One region of the Pseudomonas sp. GD03903 genome, then DNA from elsewhere that is predicted to be linked to it. Evidence: riboswitches for the same ligand, from Rfam matches in the RefSeq annotation. Region 1 holds a riboswitch; each other region holds the start of a gene.
The links. A riboswitch is a leader RNA that binds a small molecule or an ion and turns the genes downstream of it on or off. The one in region 1 is predicted to bind cobalamin.

Region 1 (7,408 bases):
CTCGGCGATGTAGCGCTCCACGGAGCGAATCGAGACGCCCAGCTCCTCGGCGATCCGCGCGTGGGGCATGCCTTCGCACTGGGCCAGCAGGAAAGCGTTGCGCACCTTCGGCTTGAGGCCGTCGAGCAGGCGGGCGATGTTCTCCAGCAACTGCAGGATGCTGTGCTGCTCTTCTGCCGACGGCACCTGCGCCTCCGGAAGATGGGCAAGGGCGTCGAGGTAGGCGCGCTCCAGCTCCTGGCGACGCCAGTGGTCGATCACCAGGCCGCGGGCGACGGTGCGCAGGAACGCGCGCGGGGTGTGCAGCTCGACGCGCTCGGGTCTGAGCAATACGCGCAGGAAGGTGTCTTGGGCCAGGTCCGCGGCATCGGCGGCATTGCCCAGCCGGCCGCGAAGCCAGTTGTGCAGCCAGCCGTGATGGTCGCTGTAGAGCGACTGGACGTCGAAGGTCGAGGACATGGGCGCGCAAAGGTTGCAAATGATAATTTATCGCATTTTCAACAAGGCGATGGCCATTTGCAAGATGTGTCTGAAACCGGACCGTTCTTGCAGGAGCGAGCTTGCTCGCGAACTGCTTGGCACCGGAGCTGCCGGGAAATCCGTTCGCGAGCAAGCTCGCTCCTACAGATCTGCGCAGTTCGTAGGATGGGTGGAGCTTGCGATACCCATCGCCTGATTGGCAGGACAATTGATGGGTACCGCTTCGCCCCGCGCCATCCTGCGGCGGCTGTCGCAGACGATTGCGGCTCGAGGAACTGACCGTCAGCGATACCAGCGCGGGGTGTACACCCAGTCGCCACCGCCGGCACGGGGGAAGCGCCGGGTCAGCGACGAGCCGATGATCACCAGGGTGCGCATATCCACCATCTCCGGCGTCAGCTCGCCGAGGGTGACGACGCGCAGCGCCTCCGCCGGGCGGCCGATGTCGCGGCCGAGCACCACCAGGGTTTCCGGCGTGCGGTGGCGGCGGACGATTTCCAGCGCGCGCCCCAACTGCCACGGTCGCGCCCTGGAGATCGGGTTGTAGAAGGCCATGGCCAGGTCGGCGGCACCGGCATGGTCCAGGCGTTTCTCGATGGTTTCCCAAGGCTTGAGGTTGTCTGACAGGGAGATCAGGCAGAAGTCGTGCCCCAGCGGTGCACCGGCCTTGGCGGCAGCGGCCAGTGCGGCGGATACGCCCGGCAGCACCTCAAGCTCCACACCATGCCAGTGCGGGTCTTCGCTCTCGTGCAGGGCTTCCATTACCGCGGCGGCCATGGCGAATACCCCGGGGTCTCCGGAGGAAATCACCACGACGCGCCGCCCGCTGGCGGCCAGTTCGAAGGCGTGGCGGGCGCGCTGCATTTCCTCGCGATTATCCGTGCAGTGGCGCACCTGGTCGTCACGCAGGGGCTCGGCCATCTTCACGTAGGTCTCGTAGCCGAGCAGGTCCTGGGCTTCGTCCAGTGCGCGGCGTACGGCGGGGATCATGAAGTCGCTGGCGCCGGGGCCGAGGCCGATCACGCTGAGCCGCCCGCGTGGCTGGCCAATGCCTTCGGCTTCAGCGGGTGTAGCGGCGCGGTGGAGGTGGAAGGAGTCGCCATGCAGCACCTCCGGCGGCAGCGTTTCATCCGGAGCGATGAAGCGCAACGGTAAACCCATCTCGGCGGCGGCGCTGGCCAGCGCCGGGTCGGCCATGCGGCAGCGCGGCGCAATTACCGCTGCCAACGCACCTTCCGCCAGGCCCGTCTGGGCAAGGCCCTGGCGAATGCGCTCAGGTAGCTGGGAATCCACCAGCGTGACATGGGCGAGCACGACGCGCGGATGGATGCGCAGCTCGTTTTGCGCGATGCCTTCGGCGCGGGCGTCGATGCGCAGGGTGTGCGCGGCGTCTTCGGCCAGCGGCAGGTCCAGTACGTCCAGCCAGGGCGCATCGCCCTCGATGCGCAGGGTGTCGCCGCCCAGCAGGTCGGCGACGAAGCGCTTGCCCTGTTCGATATCAGCCAGGGCGTAACCTTCCGGCGGGTCGAGCAGGCAGGCGCCGAAACGCAGCTCGCCGCTGGTGGTGATCGCTGGCGCTACTTCCAGCGTGGCGGCGATCTCGCGGGCCATGCGGTTCACCCCGCCGAGCCCGCCGATCAGCGGCACCACGGCGCTGCCATCTTCGGCGACCGCCAGTACCGGTGGCTCCGCAACCTTTTCGGCGAGCAGCGGGGCGAGCGTGCGGATGACGATGCCGGCAGCGCACAGGGCGATGATCGGGGTGTCGTCGCGGTAAAGCTGGCGCAGGGTATCGCCGAAGTTCGCGTAGGACTCATCGGCACCTTCGACGCGGTCTTTCAGACCCATCACCCGCGCCTGTGGATAAACGCCCTGCAGGCGCCGGGCCGTGGCCAACGCGCCCTGGCCGAGAATGACGATAGCGGCGCGCATCAACCGTTCCACCGCTGGCCGGGGATGACGATCATCGAGAAGTAGGGCGAGGCCATCGGGTCAACGTCATCCAGCGCAACGATGCGCTGCTCGCGCATGGTCGCGCGCTCGACGTAGTGGGCGCCGCTGTCACGGCCCAGCTCGCGCAGTACACGGCGGACCTTGTCGAAGTTGCGGCCGAGCTTCATCACCACGGCCGCATCGGCGTCGGCCAGGCGGTGCTTGAGTTCGTCCTCCGGCAGCACGCCGGAAAGTACCGACAGGCTCTGGTTGCGGTACACCAGCGGCACGCCGAGCACCGCCGCGCTGCCGAGCATCGAGCAGACGCCGGGCACGACTTCGGTGTCATAGCGATCCGCAAGGCGGTCGTGCAGGTACATGTAGGAGCCGTAGAAGAACGGGTCGCCCTCGCAGATCACCGCCACGTCGCGGCCGGCATCCAGATGCTCGGCCACCTGAGCGGCTGCGGTGTCGTAGAAGTCGCTGATCACCCCTTCATAGGTCAGCGGCGGCTCCAGCTTTTCGGTGGTCACCGGGTAGACCAGCGGCAGGCGTTGCTGCTCATCGAGCAGGTGTTGCTCGATGATGGCGAAGGCGTTGCCGCCCTGGCCGGCGTGGTGCTTGGCCTTGGCCACGAAGTACGCGATCACCGGCGATGCACGCAGCAGGCGCAGGGCCTTGAGGGTCAGCAGTTCCGGATCACCCGGGCCGACGCCCAGGCCGATGAGGCGGCCGGTCATCACTCCACCTCCGTGGCCAGGGCGTTCACCGCTGCGGCCGCCATCGCGCTGCCGCCACGACGACCACGCACGATCACGTAGGGCACGCCACGGCTGTCGGCGGCGAGGGCGTCCTTGGACTCCATGGCACCGACGAATCCCACCGGGAAGCCGAGGATCAGCGCCGGTTTCGGTGCGCCGGCGTCGAGCATTTCCAGCAGGTAGAAGAGTGCGGTCGGCGCATTGCCGATCACCACCACGCTGCCTTCGAGGTGCTCACGCCAGTGCTCCAGCGCCACCGCCGAGCGGGTGTTGCCCAGCTCGCGGGCGAGTTCCGGGACGTCCGGATCGTTGAGGGTACAGATCACCTCGTTGTGTGCCGGCAGGCGGGCGCGGGTGATGCCCTCGGCGACCATCCGCGCGTCGCAGAGAATCGGCGCGCCAGCGGCCAGCGCCGCGCGGCCGATGGCTCCGGCGCCAGCGGAGAATCGCAGGTCCTGCACGACGTCGACCATGCCGCAGGCGTGGATCACCCGCACGGCGAGTTTTTCCAGGTCGGTGGGGATGCCAGTGAGATCGGCCTCGGCGCGGATGGTGGCGAAGGATTGGCGGTAGATCGCCTGGCCGTCGCGGATGTAATCAAGCATCGGTGGAAACTCCGGGTGCGGCGAGCAGGTCGCCCGCGGCATCGAGGGAAAGGTTGCGCGCCAGCGGCAGGCCGAATCCGGCTACGCCATCGGTGCGACGGAACAGGTCATAGCGGCCGTCGGCGACGGCCAGCAGGGTGTAGGGGGCAACGTGGGCGGCGGCGCAGGAGCGCGGGCAGCCGCACAGGTGTACGCCGGCCGGCGCCGTGTGACGCAGGCGTGCGGCCAGGCGCAGGGCATCGGCCTTGGTGTCGGCCAGCCCGCGTGCGCAACCCGTGGAGCCGCTGCACGCGACGATGCGCGAGAGCGGTTGAGCGGCGTCGATCACCAGGCCGAGGTTGGCCAGCGCACCGAGGACGACGGCGGCATCGGTTTGCGCTACGTCAGGGAGGATCAGACTTTGCCAGGGCGTCAGACGCAGCTGTCCGCCGCTGAAGCGCTCGGCGAGATCGGCCAGGCCGAACAGCATGGCGCTATCCAGGCGTCCGAGGATGAATCCCGCACCGACCATGGCGCGGTCCGGCTGGCGCTGCGGCTGAATCCCGAGATGGCCGAAAGCCTTCGGTACAGGACGTCGCCACTCATCCACGGCCGGCCCGAGGTGCAGCGGGAAGGGCAGGCGTTGCTGCAGGCGTTCCAGCAGCACTTCGTCGCGGAGCATCTCGCGCAGGTGGCGCATGCGCGTCTGGCCGTCGCCGGCGAGATCGAGGAACAGGTGCAGCAGGCTTTCCACCAGCAGTGGTACTTGCTCGACAGACACGGCGGCGAGGGCGGGGCGATCCGTCTCGCGCTGCGGCGGGCAACCGGCGAGGCCGAAGGCGAACAGCGGTGCCGCGTCGTCGGACATGGCCGACAGCCAGAGATCATTGGGGTGCTCCAGCATCGCCAGCGCTTCGCCGGCGTCCAGCTGAATGCCGAACTTGGGAGACAGACCGTGGAAGCGCGGGGTGCGCTCCAGCAGGTCGAGCAACTGCCAGGCCAGTGGCGCAGGGTCGACAATCGCCGAGGCATCCAGGCCCAGCGCCGGGCTGACCAGCAGGTTGCGCACATCGTCCGAGGCCAGTTCACGCGGGCCGAGGCCGGCGGCCAACAGTTCATGGCTCAGCGCGTTTTCGGCGCCAGACCGCACACCGCGAATCTGCAGGTTGGCGCGGTTGGTCGCTTCCAGTACGCCGTCGGCATGGCGCTCGGCGGCCTGGGCGATGGCGCGCGCGGCGCGGGCGTCGAGTTGCCCACAGGGCAGCTTGATACGGCAGATGCCGCCATCGCGGGAGGCCACGATGCGCAGCAGGCCGGGGCAGGCATGCGGGCGGACGGGCAGGGCTGAGGAGTCTTGCACTGAGGTCACCAGGGCTGGGTCGCGGTGACCTGCGAATCCCCCAGGGGGGATTTCACGACACCGATACACCCCGCTCGATGTCTGCACGCGCGACTGGTTTCGTCGGCAGGTCTCCTGGCTGGCAGGTCCTCATCCAGCGCGGCCTTCCCGGTTGCCCAGTGGCCTGGCCGGCGGCACGGAACCTCGTCCTCGTGTCGCCGCATTGCGCGGACTCGCTGCTTACAGTTGCGGGGGCAGCCACGGCTTAACCGTGTTCCCTCTTCGGCTCTGAGAAACCTCGCCATCAAGGCGAAGCGTCCTACGAGCACCGACGAAGCGGGTATTATGCCTGCTTTGCCCGATGTCAGGAAAAGCCTGCCCGTCGGATCGATCGTCGCACCCTTGAGGACATTTCATGACGCCCTGGCTGACCATCGTCGGCATCGGCGAGGACGGTTATGCCGGCCTCGGCAAGGCCGCACGCCGAGCCCTGCTTGCCGCCAGCGAAGTGATTGGCGCACCGCGCCAGCTGGAGCTGCTGCCGCACTGCCTGGGCGCCCGCCGCCAGGCCTGGCCGAGCCCGTTCAGCCTGGAACCGGTGCTGCGCCGGCGCGGCGAGCCGACCTGCGTCCTGGCCAGCGGTGATCCAATGCTGTTTGGCGTTGGCGCGAGCCTTGCCCGTCAGATTCCGCCCGCGGAAATGCTCGTGCTTAGCGCGCCGTCCTCTGCCTCGCTCGCCGCCGCGCGAATGGGCTGGGCGTTGCAGGACTGCACGCTGCTGTCGCTGGTGGCGCGGCCGTTGGCCGCACTCAACGCGCAGATCCACGACGGTACGAAGCTGCTGATCCTCAGCAATGATGGCGACAGCCCGGCGGCCATCGCTGCGCTGCTGCGCGAGCGGGGCTTCGGTGCAAGTCGCCTCAGCGTGCTGGAGCACCTGGGTGGCGAGGCGGAGCGCCGCATCGATGGGCTCGCCAGCGACTGGTCGCAGAGCGAGACCGCTGCGCTGAACCTGGTGGCTGTGCAGTGCGTCGCCGGCATGGGCGCGGTTCGTCTGCCACTGACCACCGGCCTGCCTGACGACGCTTACCGCCATGACGGCCAACTGACCAAACGCGATGTGCGCGCCGTGACCCTGGCGCGGCTGGCGCCGAAGCCCGGCGAGCTGCTCTGGGACGTCGGCGCCGGCTGCGGCTCCATCGGCATCGAATGGATGCGTGCGCATCCGAGCTGCCGCACGCTGGCCATCGAAGCCGACGAAGGGCGCCAGGAGCATATCCGCTTCAATCGCGATGCCCTCGGCGTACCGGCGCTGCAATTGGTTTGCGGGGCTGCTCCGGAGGCGCTGCAGGGGCTGGAGCGACCCGACGCGATTTTCATTGGTGGCGGTGTCACGCTGCCCGGCATCTTCGAGCACTGCTGGGAGCAACTGAAGCCCGGCGGCCGGCTGGTCGCCAATGCCGTGACCCTGCAGAGCGAGGCGGCGCTGGTGAGCTGGCGCGAGCGCGTGGGTGGCGAGCTGACCCGTCTGTCGGTATCACAGGCGCAACCGCTCGGCGGCTTCGATACCTGGCGCGCGGCGTTGCCGATCACCCTGCTGGAAGTCTGGAAGGAATGAAGCGTTTTTCGTACCGCGACTGCATGGGTATCGCTTCGCTCCACCCATCCTACGATGCTGCTCGTTATGCGTGACGAGACGCCCGAAGAACCCCGCCCGCTGCGCAGCGGCTACACCACCGGCAGTTGCGCTACCGCGACCAGCCTCGCCGCCGCGCGCCTGTTGCTCACCGGTGAAGCGCTGGATGCCGCGCAGATCGTCCTGCCGAAAGAGCGCAACGCGACGCTGCGCCTGGAGTTCTGCCGGCGCACCGCCGAGGGGGCTGAGGCCGGTACGCTGAAGGATGCCGGTGATGACCCTGACGTGACCCACGGTGCGCTGGTCTTCGCTCGCGTGACGCTGGGCGTCGAGCCCGGCGTGCGCTTCCATGCCGGCGTTGGCGTCGGCACGGTCACCAAACCGGGGTTGGTCCTGCCAGTGGGCGAGCCGGCGATCAACCCGGTGCCGCGCCAGATGATGCGCGACAACCTCGCGGCATTGGCGGCCGAGTGCGGCTATGCCGGTGGCTTCGAGGTCACCATCAACGTAGAGGGCGGCGCCGAGCTGGCGCTGAAGACCATGAACCCGCGCCTGGGCATCCTTGGCGGCCTGTCGATCCTCGGCACCACCGGCATCGTCCGGCCGTTCTCCTGCTCGGCCTACATCGCCTCGATCCAGCAGGGCATCGATGTCGCCCGTGCCAACGGCTTCCGTC
Region 2 (7,408 bases), on a different contig from region 1:
AACAACTATCTCAACCCTGCGCTGAGCGCCGGCTGCGTGGAAATGACCCAGCCGGACTCCCCGCGCAGCCCGACCCAGGGCTATTGCCTGACCGCCAAGGGTGTGCGGTTGAGGCAATCCGGGTCGGTGTAGCCTTCGCTCAATTGAGCGGGTTGCTGGTGAGCTTCTGTTGCTGCCCCTGCTGCAACGTCCACTGCACTACCTGCGCGGAAAGCTGATCGGCCGCCTTGCCGAAGGCGCTGACCACTTCGGGCACCTGCTTGCCGTCTACCGGCTGGCTGACCTCGAAGCTGCGCGAGGCGACGATGCGCTGGCCGAGGGTGCGCACCAGGCGCGCGTCGTAGCGGAGGTGGATCACCGGTTTGCCGTTCTGGTACTCGCTCTGGAAGGCTCGCAGCTCGCCGGTCAGGTCGAGGTCGGCCTGCAGGCTGGCTTCGTCGCTGCTCAGGGCGCGGATGCTGCCGTTGGCGGTGAAGGCATCGAGCAGGCGATCCCGCAGCAGGCCTGGCGCACGGTTGCTCCAGCGCGCTCCCTGGTAGCTGCTCAGTTGGTTGCCCTGCGGCACTACGGCGATGCGGTTGCTGTCCAGCGCCAGGCTGGCGGTGGGGGCGCTGACCCGTAGCGACCAGCTCACCGCGGTGTTGCTGCGTGCGGGCTGTTGCGTGGCCGGCAGCAGGTAGAAGTCCGGGCTTTCGGCTTGCGGGAGGATCGAGCAGGCGCCCAGCAGACTGACCAGGGCGGCGGCGCCGAGCAGACGGGGAAGGGCGGTCATGGCTGGAACTCCTTGTTGCGCTCGCGGCCGAGCAGGTAGCCGGTGGGGTTTTCCTGCAGGCGGCGGGTGACGCCGCGCAGGTCTTCCAGGGTGGAGCGCAGTTCGCGGATCGCCGGGCCGATTTCGCCCAGGCCATTGAGGCCGCCGTTCACCGAGTCGTAGTTGCTGTTCAGCAGTTGCTCCACCCGCTCGCTGCTGGTGCGCAGGGACGCAAGGGTCTTCTGGGTATCGTCGAGAATGGTCTGGCCCTTGCCGCCCAGGGTCTGGTTGGCGCGGTCGAGCAACTGGCTGGCATTGGCCAGGGTGAGGCGTGCCTGTTCGCTGGCAGCGGCCAGCTCCTTGAAGGTCCGGCGGATATCGTCGCGCTGTTCGGCGACCACGCCGGTGGCCTGGTCGATGTGGTCAAGGGTGCGGCTGATACGGTCGACGTTCTCCTGGGAGAACATGCGGTTCACGTTGTTGATCAGGTTGTTGATGTTGGTGGCGATGTCCTCGCCGTTGGCCAGCAGCTTGGCGAAGGGCGAGGGGATGGTCTTGATCACCGGCACCTCGCCGTCCTTGCTCGCCAGCGGTGGGCTGTCCTGGGCGGCGCTGGAGAGCTGGATGATCGCCTGGCCGGTCACGCCGGTGAGCGCCAGCTTGGCGCGCGTGTCCTCGCGGATTGGCGTGCTGTCGTAGACACGGATGCGCGCGCGGACCTTGCGTGGGTCGTTCGGGTCCAGGCGCAGCGAGACCACGTCGCCGACGCGGATGCCGCTGTACTGCACGGTGCCGCCTTCGGACAGGCCGGTCACCGCCTCGTTGAAGATCACGTCGTAGACCTTGTACTTCTGGTCGTTGCTCGACTGCGCCAGCCACAGGGCGAAGAGCAGCGCGCCGATCGACACGACGAGGGTGAACAGGCCGATCAGCACGTGATGGGCACGGGTTTCCATTCAGCTTTCCTCCCGCAGGTGTTCGGTGGCCTGCAGCGCGGCACGGCCACGCGGGCCGTGGAAGTAATCCTGCACCCAGGCGTCGTCGGTCTGGGCGACCTGGTCCAGCGGCCCGACCACCAGCACGCGCTTCTGCGAGAGCACGGCGACGCGGTCGCAGATGGTGTAGAGGGTGTCCAGGTCGTGGGTGACCAGGAAAACCGTAAGGCCGAAGGCGTCGCGCAGGGTCAGGATGAGTTGGTCGAAGGCCGCGGCACCTATCGGGTCGAGGCCGGCGGTGGGTTCGTCGAGGAACAGGATATCCGGGTCCAGGGCCAGGGCGCGGGCCAGGGCGGCGCGCTTGACCATGCCGCCGGAGAGTTCGGCCGGGTACTTGGCGCCGGCGTCCGGCGGCAGGCCGGCCAGGGAGATCTTCACCTTGGCCATGAACTCGGCGTCGCTGCGCGACAGGCCGGCATGCTCGATCAGCGGCAGGCAGATGTTCTCGCTCACGGTCAGCGAGGAGAACAGCGCGCCGTTCTGGAACAGCACGCCAAAGCGCCGTTCCAGCTTCGAGCGTTCCAGCGCCGGGAGTGCCGGCAGGTTCTGCCCGAACACGTGGACGCTGCCTTCGCTGGGCTGGCGCAGGCCGATGATGCTGCGCAGCAGCACCGACTTGCCGGTGCCCGAGCCGCCGACCACACCGAGGATTTCGCCCTTCATCACGTCGAGGTCGAGGTGCTCGTGGACGGCGTGGGTGCCGAAGCGGTTGGCCAGGTCGCGGACGACGATGATCGGTTCGCTCACCAGCCCATCTCCATGAAGAACAGCGCGAACATCGCATCCAGCAGGATCACCACGAAGATCGACTGGACCACGCTGGAGGTCGTGTGCTCGCCCACCGACTGCGCGCTGCCGCTGACGCGGAAGCCTTCCAGGCAGCCGATCACGGCGATGATGAAGGCGAATACCGGGGCTTTGACGATGCCGACCAGGAAGTGCTGCACGGCGATGTCGTTCTGCAGCATGTAGAGGAACATGCGGGGCGAGATATCCAGGCTCAGCGCACAGACCACGCCGCCGCCGACGATGCCGGAAATCATCGCCAGGAAGGTCAGCATCGGCAGCGTCAGCAACAGCGCCAGCACCCGTGGCAGCACCAGCAGTTCCACCGGGTCGAGGCCCAGGGCCTGGATGGCGTCGATCTCCTGGTTGGCCTTCATCGAGCCGATCTGCGCGGTGAAGGCGCTGGCGGTGCGGCCAGCGAGCAGGATCGCGGTGAGCAGCACGCCGAATTCACGCAGGAAGGAGAAGCCCACCAGGTCGACGGTGTAGATCTGTGCGCCGAATTTCTGCAGTACCGTGGCGCCGAGGAAGGCCACCACCGCGCCGACCATGAAGGTGAGCAGGGCGACGATAGGCACGGCATCCAGGCCGGTTTCCTCCATGTGCGCGGCCAGCGAGGTCAGGCGCCAGCGCCGTGGGCGCAGGAGGTTGCGCAGCAATGTCTGCAGCGTCAGGCCGATGAAACCGAGCACGCCGACCAGGTGGTCCTTGAAGGTGACCGAGGCAATGCCGATGCGCTCCAGCACATCGACCAGTGCGTTGCCCGGCGCCGGACCTTTCTCGTCCAGCCGGCATTGGGTGATCGCGCTGCCGACGGTGCGCAGCAGTGCCTGGCGCTCGGCCGGGAGGTTGTGGGCGATCTGCCCGAGCTGGCTCATGCGTGCGCCGCCGATGATCTCGGCGAGCAGCGCGGCGCCAGCGGTATCCAGTGCTCCGAGGCCGGCGAAGTCCAGTTGGGCAGGGGATTCGCTCTGGCGCTGGGCGGCCACCTGGGCTTTCAGCGCGGCGAAGTGCGCGAGCGTCCAATCGCCGCTGATGTGCAGCAAGGGCGGGTTCGCGGCGGAATCGAGCAGGAGCTGGCCGGGCTGGGCAGTCGTCGTCATGAATCGCATTCTAGCGAAGTTACGCTGCCTGACTACTTGACTTGTGTGACCCTTTGTAGGGCTCAGCGGCGCTGGGCGCGAGTGGCAGCGACAGTCTGTTCAATTGACGCCCCAGCCCGCCAGCCACTAAGCTGCGCGCCTGCTTCAGGTGCCCTTGGTGCAAGCCGAGGGTGAAACAGGGAAGCCGGTGAATTCGATCCTTGCATCGACCATTCCGGCGCTGCCCCCGCAACGGTAAGCGAGCTTCGAACCGCACTGAGCCACTGTGCCACTGGCATGGGAAGGCGCGGTTCCTCGGGAAACGCCAGGCGTTTCCACTCGCAAGCCCGGAGACCGGCCTGCTGCATCGCATGGCATCGCGGGAGGCGCTGCCGACGCCGGCATTCATTGTGCGCCGCGCGTTGCCGTCCTCCGCCTGCCCCGACTGGTCAGTGCCGCGCGGGTGAGAGCGGCGGAGAATCCTTCAGGTGAATTCCCTGTTTCCCAAGCCGACGGCTTTCGCGCCGAGCGGCCTCTGCCGCATGGCGTTGATGCGCGCCGGCGGTTCGTTGCTGTCCCCTCCATTTTTCGTTCGCTGCCGCCCGGCCGGCGAGCTGGCGCCTGCGCGCTCCCTTTGCAGAGGCAAACCCCATGACTGAATCCCCCGAGAAGGACGAGCGCCATCGCTCGCGCATGCAGCGCAAGAAAGCAGTGGTCGACGAGAAGATCGCCCAGGCCCAGGGGGAGCGCGGTGTCTTCCTGGTCAACAGCGGCAACGGCAAGGGCAAGAGCAGCTCGGCCTTCGGCATGGTTGCCCGCGCGCTGGGCCATGGCATGCGGGTCGGCGTGGTGCAGTTCATCAAGGGCGCCGCGACCACCGGCGAGGAGGCGTTCTTCCGCCGCTTCCCCGAGGAAGTCAGCTTCCACGTGATGGGCGAGGGCTTCACCTGGGAAACCCAGGACCGCCAGCGCGATATCGCCAAGGCGCAGGCCGCCTGGGACGTGGCGCGGCAACTGCTGAGCGACCCGCAAGTCGGCCTGGTGGTGCTGGACGAGGTGAACATTGCCCTCAAGCACGGCTACCTGGAGCTGGACACCGTGCTCGCCGACATTGCCGCGCGCCCGCCGATGCAGCATGTGGTCGCCACCGGCCGCGGTGTGCAGCCGGCCATGGTCGAGGCCGCCGATACCGTGAGCGAGATGGGCCTGGTGAAACATGCCTTCAAGGCTGGAATCAAGGCGCAGAAAGGGGTGGAGTTCTGATGTTCGTGGCTTGCCCTCACCCCAGCCCTCTCCCGGGGGGAGAGGGGGCCGTTCGGCGTGCTGCCAGACCTAGGCGCTCGCCGGTTTGCGCTCTAGCAGGGTTTTTTGATGGTGGTGTAGCTGTCGCACGACGGAAACTGCGGCTGTATGTGGCACCCAACCGCCCCCTCTCCCTGCGGGAGAGGGTTGGGGTGAGGGGGCTCTTCGCCTTTTCTGCTACGACGGAGCGCGCCTGATGCTCGATGCGCGCCAATGCCCCGCCTTGCTGATCGCCGCCCCCGCCTCCGGCCAGGGCAAGACCACCGTGACCGCCGCCCTGGCGCGTCTGCACACGCGCCTCGGGCGCAAGGTGCGGGTGTTCAAGTGCGGGCCGGATTTCCTCGATCCGATGATCCTTGCCCGCGCCAGTGGCGCGCCGGTCTATCAGCTGGACCTGTGGATGGTCGGCGAGGAGGAAAGCCGTCGCCTGCTCTGGGAAGCCGCAGGCGAGGCCGACCTGATTCTTATCGAAGGGGTGATGGGCCTGTTCGACGGTTCGCCATCCGCCGCCGACCTGGCGCGGCGCTTCAACGTGCCGGTGATGGCGGTGATCAATGGCCAGTCCATGGCCCAGACCTTCGGCGCGATGGCCGTCGGCATGGCCACCTACCAGCGCGACCTGCCGTTCTCCGGCGTGCTCGCCAACCGCATCGGCAGCCAGCGCCACCGCGACCTGGTGCGCGATAGCCTGCCCGAGTGGATTCGCTGGTATGGCGCGCTGCCGCGCGATACCGAAGTGGAGTTGCCCAGTCGTCACCTCGGCCTGGTGCAGGCCGATGAGCTGGCCGACCTCGATGCCCGCCTGGACGCCGCCGCCGATGCCCTGGCGGCCAGTGCCAGCACCGAGTTGCCGGCGCCGGTGAGCTTTGCCGTGCCCGAACCGCGCCGCGAGTCTTGCCGTCTCGATGGCGTGCGCATTGGTGTGGCGCGGGACAATGCCTTCGCCTTCCTTTATCAAGCCAACCTCGACCTGCTGCGCGAGCTGGGCGCCGAGCTGGTGTTCTTCTCGCCGCTGCGCGACGAAAGGTTGCCGGAAGTGGACAGCCTCTATCTGCCCGGCGGCTACCCGGAGCTGCACCTGCGCGCCCTGGCGGAGAACCGCGGCATGGCCCAGGCGATTCACGCCCACCACGAGATGGGCAAGCCGATCCTCGCCGAGTGCGGCGGCATGCTCTATCTGCTCGATGCCCTGACCGACGTCGCCGGCGAACGCGCCGAGCTGCTGGGCCTGCTGCCGGGTGAGGCGCGCCTGCAGAAGCGTCTCGCCGCCCTGGCATTGCAGGCGGTGACGCTGCCCGAAGGCACCCTGCGCGGGCACACCTTCCATCACTCGTTGCTCGACAGCGCGGAAGTGCCCCTGGCCCTTGGCGTATGCCCGAACGACAAACCGGTGGCCGAGGCGGTGTTCCGCCGTGGTCGTCTTACCGCGTCCTATATCCATTTCTACCTGCCGTCCGATCCGGATGCGGCAGCAGCCCTGCTGAGACCATGACCGAGCACGCCTATAGCCCCGAGGAACGCGCCGCGCTTTACCGCGCCATCGCCGAACGCCGCGACATGCGCCACTTCAGTGGCGGCGAGGTGGCGCCCGAGTTGCTCGCGCGCCTGCTCGAAGCGGCGCACCAGGCGCCCAGCGTCGGCTTGATGCAGCCATGGCGGTTCATTCGCGTCACCTCGCGGGAGCTGCGCCAGTCGATCCATTGCCTGATCGAAGAGGAGCGCATTCGAACCGCCGAAGCCCTGGGTGAGCGCTCCGATGAATTCATGAAGCTGAAGGTCGAGGGCGTGCTCGATTGCGCCGAGGTGCTGGTGGCGGCCCTGATGGATGGCCGCGAGGCGCACGTCTTTGGTCGCCGCACGCTGCCGAACATGGACCTCGCTTCGCTGTCCTGTGCCATCCAGAACCTCTGGCTGGCCTCGCGCGCCGAAGGCCTGGGCATGGGCTGGGTGTCGCTGTTCGACCCTGTCGCGCTGGGCGACCTGCTCGGGCTGCCGGTGGGGGCCGAGGCCGTGGCGGTGATCTGCCTGGGCCCGGTCAGCGAGTTCTACCCGGCGCCGATGCTGGCCCTGGAAGGCTGGCGCCAGCCGCGCGCGCTCAGCGAACTGCTGTTCGAGAATCACTGGGGAGAGCAGCCATGAGCCTGGCGCTGCTGAGCGTCCTTGGCGTGGCGCTGGACGCCCTGCTGGGCGAGCCGAAACGCGGGCATCCGCTGGTGGCCTTCGGGCGCCTGGCGGATCGCCTGGAGCGACGTTTCAACCGTTCCCGCACCGATGCCGGCACGGACACCCCCGGCCTCGGCTGGCGCAGCCACGGCGTCACCGCCTGGGTCATCGCGGTCATCCCGCTGACCCTCATCGCACTGCTGCTCAGCCTGCTGCCCTACGTCGGCTGGATCGTCCAGGTGCTGGCGCTGTACGCCGCACTGGGTCTGCGCAGCCTGGGCGAGCACGCCGATCCGGTGGTGCTGGCGCTGCGCAGTGGTGACCTGAAT
Region 3 (7,408 bases), 140 kb from region 1:
GTCGCCACGGACCATCGCGGTCACCAGGCCACCACCGATCTGCTTGACGCCCACCAGCTTGACGCGAGCGGCCTTGACCATGGCGTCGGACGCCTCGATCAGCGCCACCAGGCCCTTGGTTTCAATCATGCCTAAAGCTTCCATAACTCACTCCTCACAATCGACAGCCCTTGCGGACTTCAATCGAGTGGCTGACCACTCGCCTCACCCCCGGAACGGCGGGGGCACCGTCTGCTTCGGAACGGTCGCTCAGGCGACGCGTTCCACCTCCGTGGAACCGCCGCCCATCTTGCTGGCCAGCAGAACCGTCTGAATCATTTCTTCGCTCGTGCAACCGCGCGACAGGTCATGCAATGGCGCGCGCATGCCCTGCAGCATCGGGCCGATGGCGCTCATCCCACCCAGTCGCTGGGCGATCTTGTAGCCGATGTTTCCCGCCTCCAGGCTGGGGAAGACGAACACGTTGGCCGCGCCGCCCAGCGGGCTGTCCGGTACCTTCAGCGCAGCCACCTGCGGGACGAAGGCGGCGTCGAACTGCAGCTCGCCATCGATGCACAACCGGGGCTGGCGTTGGCGTACCAGGGCGCAGGCCTCGCGAACCGCATCGGCATCGGGATGCCGCGCACTGCCATTGCTGGAGAACGACAGCATCGCCACCCGCGCCGGCTCGCCGGTCACGCGTTCGAAGCTGGCCGCCGAGCTGATGGCGATGTCTGCCAGTTGCTCCACGGTTGGCCGCGGCACCACGCCACAGTCGGCGAAGCCCAGTACCTGGCCATCGCCCGGGGGCAACATGAAGAACACCGAGGACAGCGTCCGGTTGCCCGGCTCCAGGCCCACCACGCGCAGCCCGGCACGCAGGACGTCGGCGGTGGAACTCAGGTTGCCGGCAATGCACAGGTCGACCTGCCCGGCCTCCAGCATCGCCGCGGCGAACCACAGCGGATTGCCCAGCTGCTCCAGCGATTGCTCCGGGGTCAGGCGGCTCTGCCGCTGCGCCAGGCTTTCGGCGAAACGCTGGCGCCACGGCGAGTGACGCGGATCGAGCACCGGCACCTGGCCGAGATGGATACGCCGCTCCAGGCAATAGCTGCGCAGGGCGAAGGGGTCCGCGACCAGCAATGGCTCGGCCAGCCCTTCGGCCTTGAGGTACTGCGCGGCCTCGATGGCCCGGCGGTCCAGGGCGTCGGGGAAAACCACCCGCGGCGGATTCAGCCGGGCAGCCCGGCGACACTCATCGATCAGGCTCACGGCCGCTCTCCTTCGACACGCTCGCGCAGCGTCTGGCTGTTCGGCCAGGGCTTGCCACGCAGATTCATTGCACTCATCAGCATCGCCACATAGAGGGCACTGGAGAGTCGGTTCAGCACATGCAGCAGGTCCGCGCGGCGGACCTGGAAACCAGGTGCGGTGAACACCTGGGCCGCGCTGATTTCCACTTCACGCACCTTGGCGCGCAGCAGGTTGAGCAAGGCCGCCGGACGGCCGAGGCCCAGTTCGGGGACGACATGGTCATGCCCCAGGTATTTCAGCGGCGCGTGGGAAATCCGGTGGATGAGCGCGTCGTCCAGCCCGCCCACCGTGAAACCGGCCAAGGGTTCATCGACGGCGTCGGCGCGCATCAGTTGCCCCAGCACCGAGCGGATATCGGCGAGCCACAGGGCCAGCTCGCTCGGCTCGCGCAACTCCACCTGCAGCCAGACGGCCAGCGCGATCGCCGCATCCAGCTCAGCGCGAAAACGCAGGCGCGGGTCGCTCTTGGCAACCAGCTCGGTGGCGCTCAGGTGCGTCATTCCCGCCGGCTTGCGTTCGGGGGCGTGGCCACACAGCTGGCAGCAAGCGCGCGGTTTCTCGGCGCTGCCGGTGAGCCCGTGCACGGGTTGCAGCTGGGCGCCCTCCTCGCCTTGTACTTCACGGTAGAGGCGCCCCTGCTCATCGAGGAACTTCACCGAAAGCCGCCGCTCTTCGATCAGCGTGCGGGCGGCCGGCGTCAGTCGCGCGTCGGCCGGCAGGCGCAGCTCGGTGCCCTCGCTCAGGCCGTGGCGCTCGCGCAACCAGGTTTCGGTGATGAAGGTGCTCATGGCTGCCTCACTGTTCCTGCCAGTTGGCCGGCCAGGCCACATAAAGGAAGCGCACGCGGCTGGGCGTACCGAACTCGATGTGGCTGCCCTTGGGAATGAACAGCACATCGCCTGGCCTGCCGATCAGCGTCTCGCCGTTCTGGCGAATGTGCAGCTCGCCTTCCAGCACCAGGTCGACCTCGTCGTAGTTCAGCGTCCAGGGGAAGAAGGCGTTCTCCCACTGCATGAAGCCGGCGCCCATGCTGCTGCCATCTTCGCTGCCGACCACGTCGGTGATACCGATCTGGCCGCCGCCCTCGACGCCATCCAGCAGGCCGAAGCGCACCGAGTCGCCCTTGACCAGCTTGATCCCGCCCGAACCGGTGCGGGCCTCGAACCCGGCCTGCGCGGCGCTTGCCTGGGCCGGGCCAGCCTGGGCGGCTTTGCGCACGAGCTGCTCCACCAGGGCTTCATCCACACCGGCCGGCAGCCGCGCCATGACCGCGGCGCGAATCTGCGCCAGGTCGTTTTCACCGGCAATCCCCGGGGCCTCCTGCTTCTCGACGGTCATCGCGGGTTGCGCGGTCGCGCCGACCACCCGCTCGATGAGTGCCAGCCCCGCTTCCTCGGCGATCATTCGCGCCTCGGGTGTGACGATGCAGTGCGGCAACTCGACCTGCAGCGCAGTCTGGCCGGCAGCGACGGCCTCGCGGATGGTCCCGGCGGTAATCAGCTTCTTCATTTCAACTCTTCCTCGATCCGATGGCCTTCGCTCAGCAGTTGGCGCAAGCGCTCAATGCTGGCGGGGTCGTCGCGCGTGGTATGGACAAAGGGGCCTTCGATGCCGTGGCGCCGCAGCAGGCTCTCGACGGCGGGCAGATCGACACCGGGCAGGTCGCACTTGCTGATCACCGCGAGCACGCGCTTGCCGGCATGGATGTCCAGCAGGCCGGGCGGCAACCGGCATTCGTTCGAGTCGGCCGGGTGCACGTAGACCAGCACGTCGACGTCATCGGTACTGGTGATCAGCGCGCGATAAAGACGCGGGTGGCTGACAAATTCGCCGGGGGTATCCAGCGCGCCACAGGGGTCGTAATCCAGCGCCTGGGTCTTGCGGGCGGCTTCGTCGCGCCCGCGCAGCGCATTGAACAGGGTGGTCTTGCCGGCTCCGACGCCACCCACCAGGGCGTATCGCAAGGTGCTCATCATCAGCTCCGGGTGACCGTGCAGACGCTGTAGTCGAGCAGCCGGCCCAGCGCCTCGCAGGTCCGCTGCAACGCCTCTTCCACCGCGCCGACGCTGCCGTGCAGCACCAGGGCGCCGCTGAAGCGATCGAGGAAACCGATCTGCACGTCGGCCGCCTTGGTGGCGAAGTCACCGGCGATCATCGCGGTCTCTCCGGGGGTCAGCGTCATGATGCCGATGGCCTGGGCGCCGGGGACGCCGATCTTGCTCGAGAGGTCTTCCTGCGGATGGGCGATCAGGTGCGCCAGGGTGACCTGCTTCCCCGGTACAAACTCCTGGATGATTCGCTCTCTGGACATTGCCTGGCCCTCCTGACTTGACCCGAAGGCTAAGGAGCAAGGATCGACAGGCCCTATCTATTTCCGGCAAATCTGCAGCGCTGCCGCGGCACCCTTGCGCCCGGTCAACTTTCGCGCTGATCGTCACGCCGTCTGAGCGATTTCGTCGCAGTTCGGGAAAGCGAGGCGGGCCCTGCTGTGGCGCAGCTTTCAATGCGGCGTGAAGACGCCTGCCCGGGTTGCCCGCCTGGCAATGGGGGGACTGCTGGTACTTGCCCGCACCGGAACTAGCTCGTAAGGTTCGCCCCGTTTTCGTTCGAGGTAACGGGAAGCAGGTGAAAGACCTGCGCTGCCCCCGCAACGGTAACCGGCGCACTCCCTGCGGGAGTGCAACATCGCCATCCGCCACTGCATGAACGCGGGAAGGCGGCGATGTGATGCCGGCAGCCCGGAGACCGCCCTCGACACGCCCCGACAGGTGTTGCGGAGGGCCGCACCGTCAAGCGCGGTGCTGCATCGTCCGCCCTTGTCACGCCCTCCTCGAAAGTCATCCGACCGCTTTTGAGGACGCTCCATGAAACTGACCCGACTCGCCCTGGCCACCAGCCTGCTGCCCGGCATGGCCTTCGCCGCTGGCGACATCTACACGCTCTCCGACCAGGTGATCACCTCCGCCCGCCAGGCCCAGCCGCGCGCCGAAGCCACCTCGGCCAACAGCGTGTTCACCCGCGCCGACATCGAACGCCTGCAGGTGCGCAGCGTCCCCGCCCTGCTCGCCCGTGTGCCCGGCGTGCAGATGGGCAGCTCCGGCGGCGTGGTGTCCTATTCCGTACGCGGCACCAGCACCGCGCAGACCCTGGTACTGGTGGACGGCCAGCGCATCGCCTCGGCCAGCAGCGGCATCGCCCGCCTGGATTACCTGAGCGTCGACAGCATCGAACGCGTCGAGGTCACCCGTGGCCCGCGCTCGGCGCTGTATGGCGCCGATGCGATCGGTGGGGTCATCCAGATCTTCACCCGCCGCGGCGAAGCCGGGCTGCATCCGGAAGTGCGCCTGGCCGCCGGCAGCCACGGCACCTTCGAGCGCAGCCTGAGCCTTTCCGGCGGCAACGAGCAGACCCGCTACAACCTCGGTGGCAGCCTCGACGAGAGCCAGGGCTGGGACCGCACCAGCGACAACGTCGGCGCCGACAACGACCACGACTCCCAGCGCAACAAGGCCGTGCACCTGAACCTGGACCATCGCTTCAGCGAGGACTGGAAGGCCGGCCTGAACCTCAACGACCAGCGCGGCAAGAACGAATACGACGACGCCTACAACTTCGAGCCCGGTACGCCGCAGGACGAATTCCGTGTCAGCAGCTACAGCGCCTACCTCGACGGCCAGATCACGAAAATGTGGAACAGCCGCCTCGAACTCGGCCGCAGCTTCGACCGCAACAAGGCCGTGGGCGCGGCCGATAGCTGGAACAACGGCACCCTGGAAACCACCCGCCACTCGGCGAGCTGGATCAACCGCCTGCAGCTCGACGAAGCCAACCAGCTGGCCCTGGGCACCGACTGGTACCAGGACAAGGTCGACGGCAGCACCGCCTTCGCCGACGACCAGCGCAGCAACCGCGCGTTCTTCGCCCAGCACAGCTTCAAGGGCGACAACTTCGGCACCGAGCTGGGCATCCGCCACGACAACAACCAGGCCTACGGCAGCCAGAACAGCTGGAACGCCGCCTTCAGCCTGCCGGTCGGCGACAACCAGACCTGGATCGCCAGCTACGGCGAGGGCTTCCGCGCGCCGACCTTCAGCGACCTCTACTACCCCGGCGCGAGCAACCCGGACCTGAAGGCCGAGACCTCGAAGACCTATGAGCTGCAATGGCGCGGCGACATCGAAGGCACACACCTGGAAGCCTCGCTGTACCGCACCGAGATCGACGACCTGATCGCCTGGGACAGCACCAGCAATCAGCCGGAGAACATCAACAAGGCGCGTATCAATGGCTTCGAGGCCAGCGTTGCGCGCGACGTGCTGGGCTGGCAGGCCGCCCTCGGCCTGAGCATGATCGACCCGCGCGACCGCGATACCGGGCACACCCTGCCCTATCGCGCGCGCCGCACCCTGAGCCTGGACCTGGATCGACAGTTCGGCGCCTTCGGCGTCGGCGGCACCTGGCGCGCGGTCAGCCAGCGCTACGACGACGCGGCCAACACCCGCGAACTCTCCGGCTACGGCGTGCTCGACCTGCGCAGCAGCTGGCTGGCCAGCAATGAAATCCGCTTCGACCTGAAGCTGGATAACGCCCTGGACCGCAACTACACCCTGGGCGACTACCTGCGCCCGACCAGCCCGATGGACTTCATGGGCGAAGCCCGCCCCTACCGCGAACCCGGCCGCACCGCGCTGCTGGCGGTAACCTGGACGCCGGAGCTGTAGGGCGCAAGGCATTTCGTAGGATGGCGTGGAGCGAAGCGATACCCATCGTGCCTGGCACTGCCAGCATGGGTATCGCCTAGGCTCCACCCATCCTACGGATCTGGCGAGCGCGGCGCCTCCCGGCAACGCCAAGCGGCTCCCTTTCCCTCTGGAGCGGGGCGCGCAGACAGGGCCGGGGGGAGGGGAAATCCAGCGCGCCAATGCCAAAACGGAATACCCGCGGGAGCGGATTCATCCGCGATGGATTCGAGTGGCCGGATGCCGATCGCGGACGGAGTCCGCTCCTACGCAGTGCCGATCTGCTGGCGCAGGTTCAGATGAAGATCAGGAGCGCAGCTTTTCGCGAGCAAGCTCGCTCCTACAGGGTACGGCGCACGTGAGAGTTGGCCGCGCGCCGGGCCGCTCTTCGTAGAAGCGAGGGGGGCGCCTAGCCTTTGCTCGCGAACCCGCATTGCAGCGGACTAAACCAGTACCCCCGCCATCCGCCCCAGCTCCGCGCAGTCCCGCGCGTGCCAGTCGGTCAGCTCGGGCCAGGGATTCTCAGCAAGATTCACCAGCGCACTCTGCGCCCCAGCAGCCCGCGCGCAATCGAGATCGAAGCGGTAGTCGCCGACCATCAGCATCTTCTGCGGCGCCACGTCCCAGCGCGCGGCCAGGCGCAGCAGGCCGTCCGGACTCGGCTTGGGGTCGGCCTCGCCACGGCCGAGAACATCCTCGGTGAGGAAGCAATCGCCAATGCCGATGGCTGCCAGCGTGATCAGCGCCAGCTCGTGGGCGTTGCGGGTGAGGATGCCCAGGCGGTAGCCCGCAGCATGCAGCGCACGCACCAGTTCCACGGCGCCCGGCGCCGCCCTGGACGCCACCGCCAGCTCGCGCTCGTGCTCCAGCAGCCAGGCGTGCTTGGCTGCTGCCTCATCCTCCGGCAGCGCAGCCAGGTGGGTGAGGATGTCGTGCTCCTGGGGTATCCCCAGCGCCCGCTTGATCGCCGGGAAATCGTGCACCGCGAGCGTCAGGGTGCCGTCCATGTCGAACACCCAGTGGCGAATCTCTCCCAGTGGCAGGGCAAACGTCATGCCCAGTCCTCGCGGCGACGGATCAGGCCTTCCTGGGTCGAGGAAGCGACCAGCTGGCCGTCACGGTTGAAGATGCTGCCGCGCACGAAGCCACGGCCATTGCCGGCCCAGGGGCTGTCGATGGCATACAGCAGCCATTCGTCCGCGCGCAGGTCGCGGTGGAACCACACGGAATGGTCGATGGTGGCGACCTGCATATCCTTCTGCCACACCGAGCGACCGTGGGGCAGCAGCGAGGTGGTGAGGAAGCCGAAGTCCGAGGCGTAGGCGAGGATGTACTTGTGCAGCGCCGGCACGTCCGGCAGCTTGCCGTCGGCGCGC

Region 2: linked by a shared signal. The riboswitch ahead of cobO (cob(I)yrinic acid a,c-diamide adenosyltransferase) and the one ahead of cobG (precorrin-3B synthase) in region 1 are both predicted to bind cobalamin.
Region 3: linked by a shared signal. The riboswitch ahead of N5C91_RS11780 (TonB-dependent receptor) and the one ahead of cobG (precorrin-3B synthase) in region 1 are both predicted to bind cobalamin.

The regions. Positions count from the first base shown of each region.
Region 1 covers NZ_JAOCBT010000006.1:323,819-331,226, reverse strand. The annotation lists gene N5C91_RS12490 (sigma-70 family RNA polymerase sigma factor) at 1-459, opposite strand, end outside; gene cobJ (precorrin-3B C(17)-methyltransferase) at 763-2,412, opposite strand; gene N5C91_RS12480 (precorrin-2 C(20)-methyltransferase) at 2,412-3,152, opposite strand; gene N5C91_RS12475 (precorrin-8X methylmutase) at 3,152-3,778, opposite strand; gene cobG (precorrin-3B synthase) at 3,771-5,117, opposite strand; cobalamin riboswitch at 5,204-5,444, opposite strand; gene cbiE (precorrin-6y C5,15-methyltransferase (decarboxylating) subunit CbiE) at 5,512-6,714, shown strand; gene N5C91_RS12460 (cobalt-precorrin-5B (C(1))-methyltransferase) at 6,781-7,408, shown strand, end outside.
Region 2 covers NZ_JAOCBT010000002.1:192,258-199,665, forward strand. The annotation lists gene N5C91_RS03445 (Fic family protein) at 1-132, shown strand, start outside; gene N5C91_RS03450 (ABC-type transport auxiliary lipoprotein family protein) at 140-772, opposite strand; gene N5C91_RS03455 (MlaD family protein) at 769-1,707, opposite strand; gene N5C91_RS03460 (ATP-binding cassette domain-containing protein) at 1,708-2,493, opposite strand; gene N5C91_RS03465 (MlaE family lipid ABC transporter permease subunit) at 2,490-3,635, opposite strand; cobalamin riboswitch at 3,765-3,992, shown strand; gene cobO (cob(I)yrinic acid a,c-diamide adenosyltransferase) at 4,266-4,877, shown strand; gene N5C91_RS03475 (cobyrinate a,c-diamide synthase) at 5,113-6,408, shown strand; gene bluB (5,6-dimethylbenzimidazole synthase) at 6,405-7,055, shown strand; gene cbiB (adenosylcobinamide-phosphate synthase CbiB) at 7,052-7,408, shown strand, end outside.
Region 3 covers NZ_JAOCBT010000006.1:181,912-189,319, forward strand. The annotation lists gene eutM (ethanolamine utilization microcompartment protein EutM) at 1-144, opposite strand, end outside; gene N5C91_RS11755 (phosphate acetyltransferase) at 250-1,251, opposite strand; gene eutT (ethanolamine utilization cob(I)yrinic acid a,c-diamide adenosyltransferase EutT) at 1,248-2,081, opposite strand; gene eutQ (ethanolamine utilization acetate kinase EutQ) at 2,089-2,802, opposite strand; gene N5C91_RS11770 (EutP/PduV family microcompartment system protein) at 2,799-3,266, opposite strand; gene eutS (ethanolamine utilization microcompartment protein EutS) at 3,269-3,604, opposite strand; cobalamin riboswitch at 3,864-4,062, shown strand; gene N5C91_RS11780 (TonB-dependent receptor) at 4,158-6,014, shown strand; gene N5C91_RS11785 (HAD family hydrolase) at 6,476-7,075, opposite strand; gene tesB (acyl-CoA thioesterase II) at 7,084-7,408, opposite strand, start outside.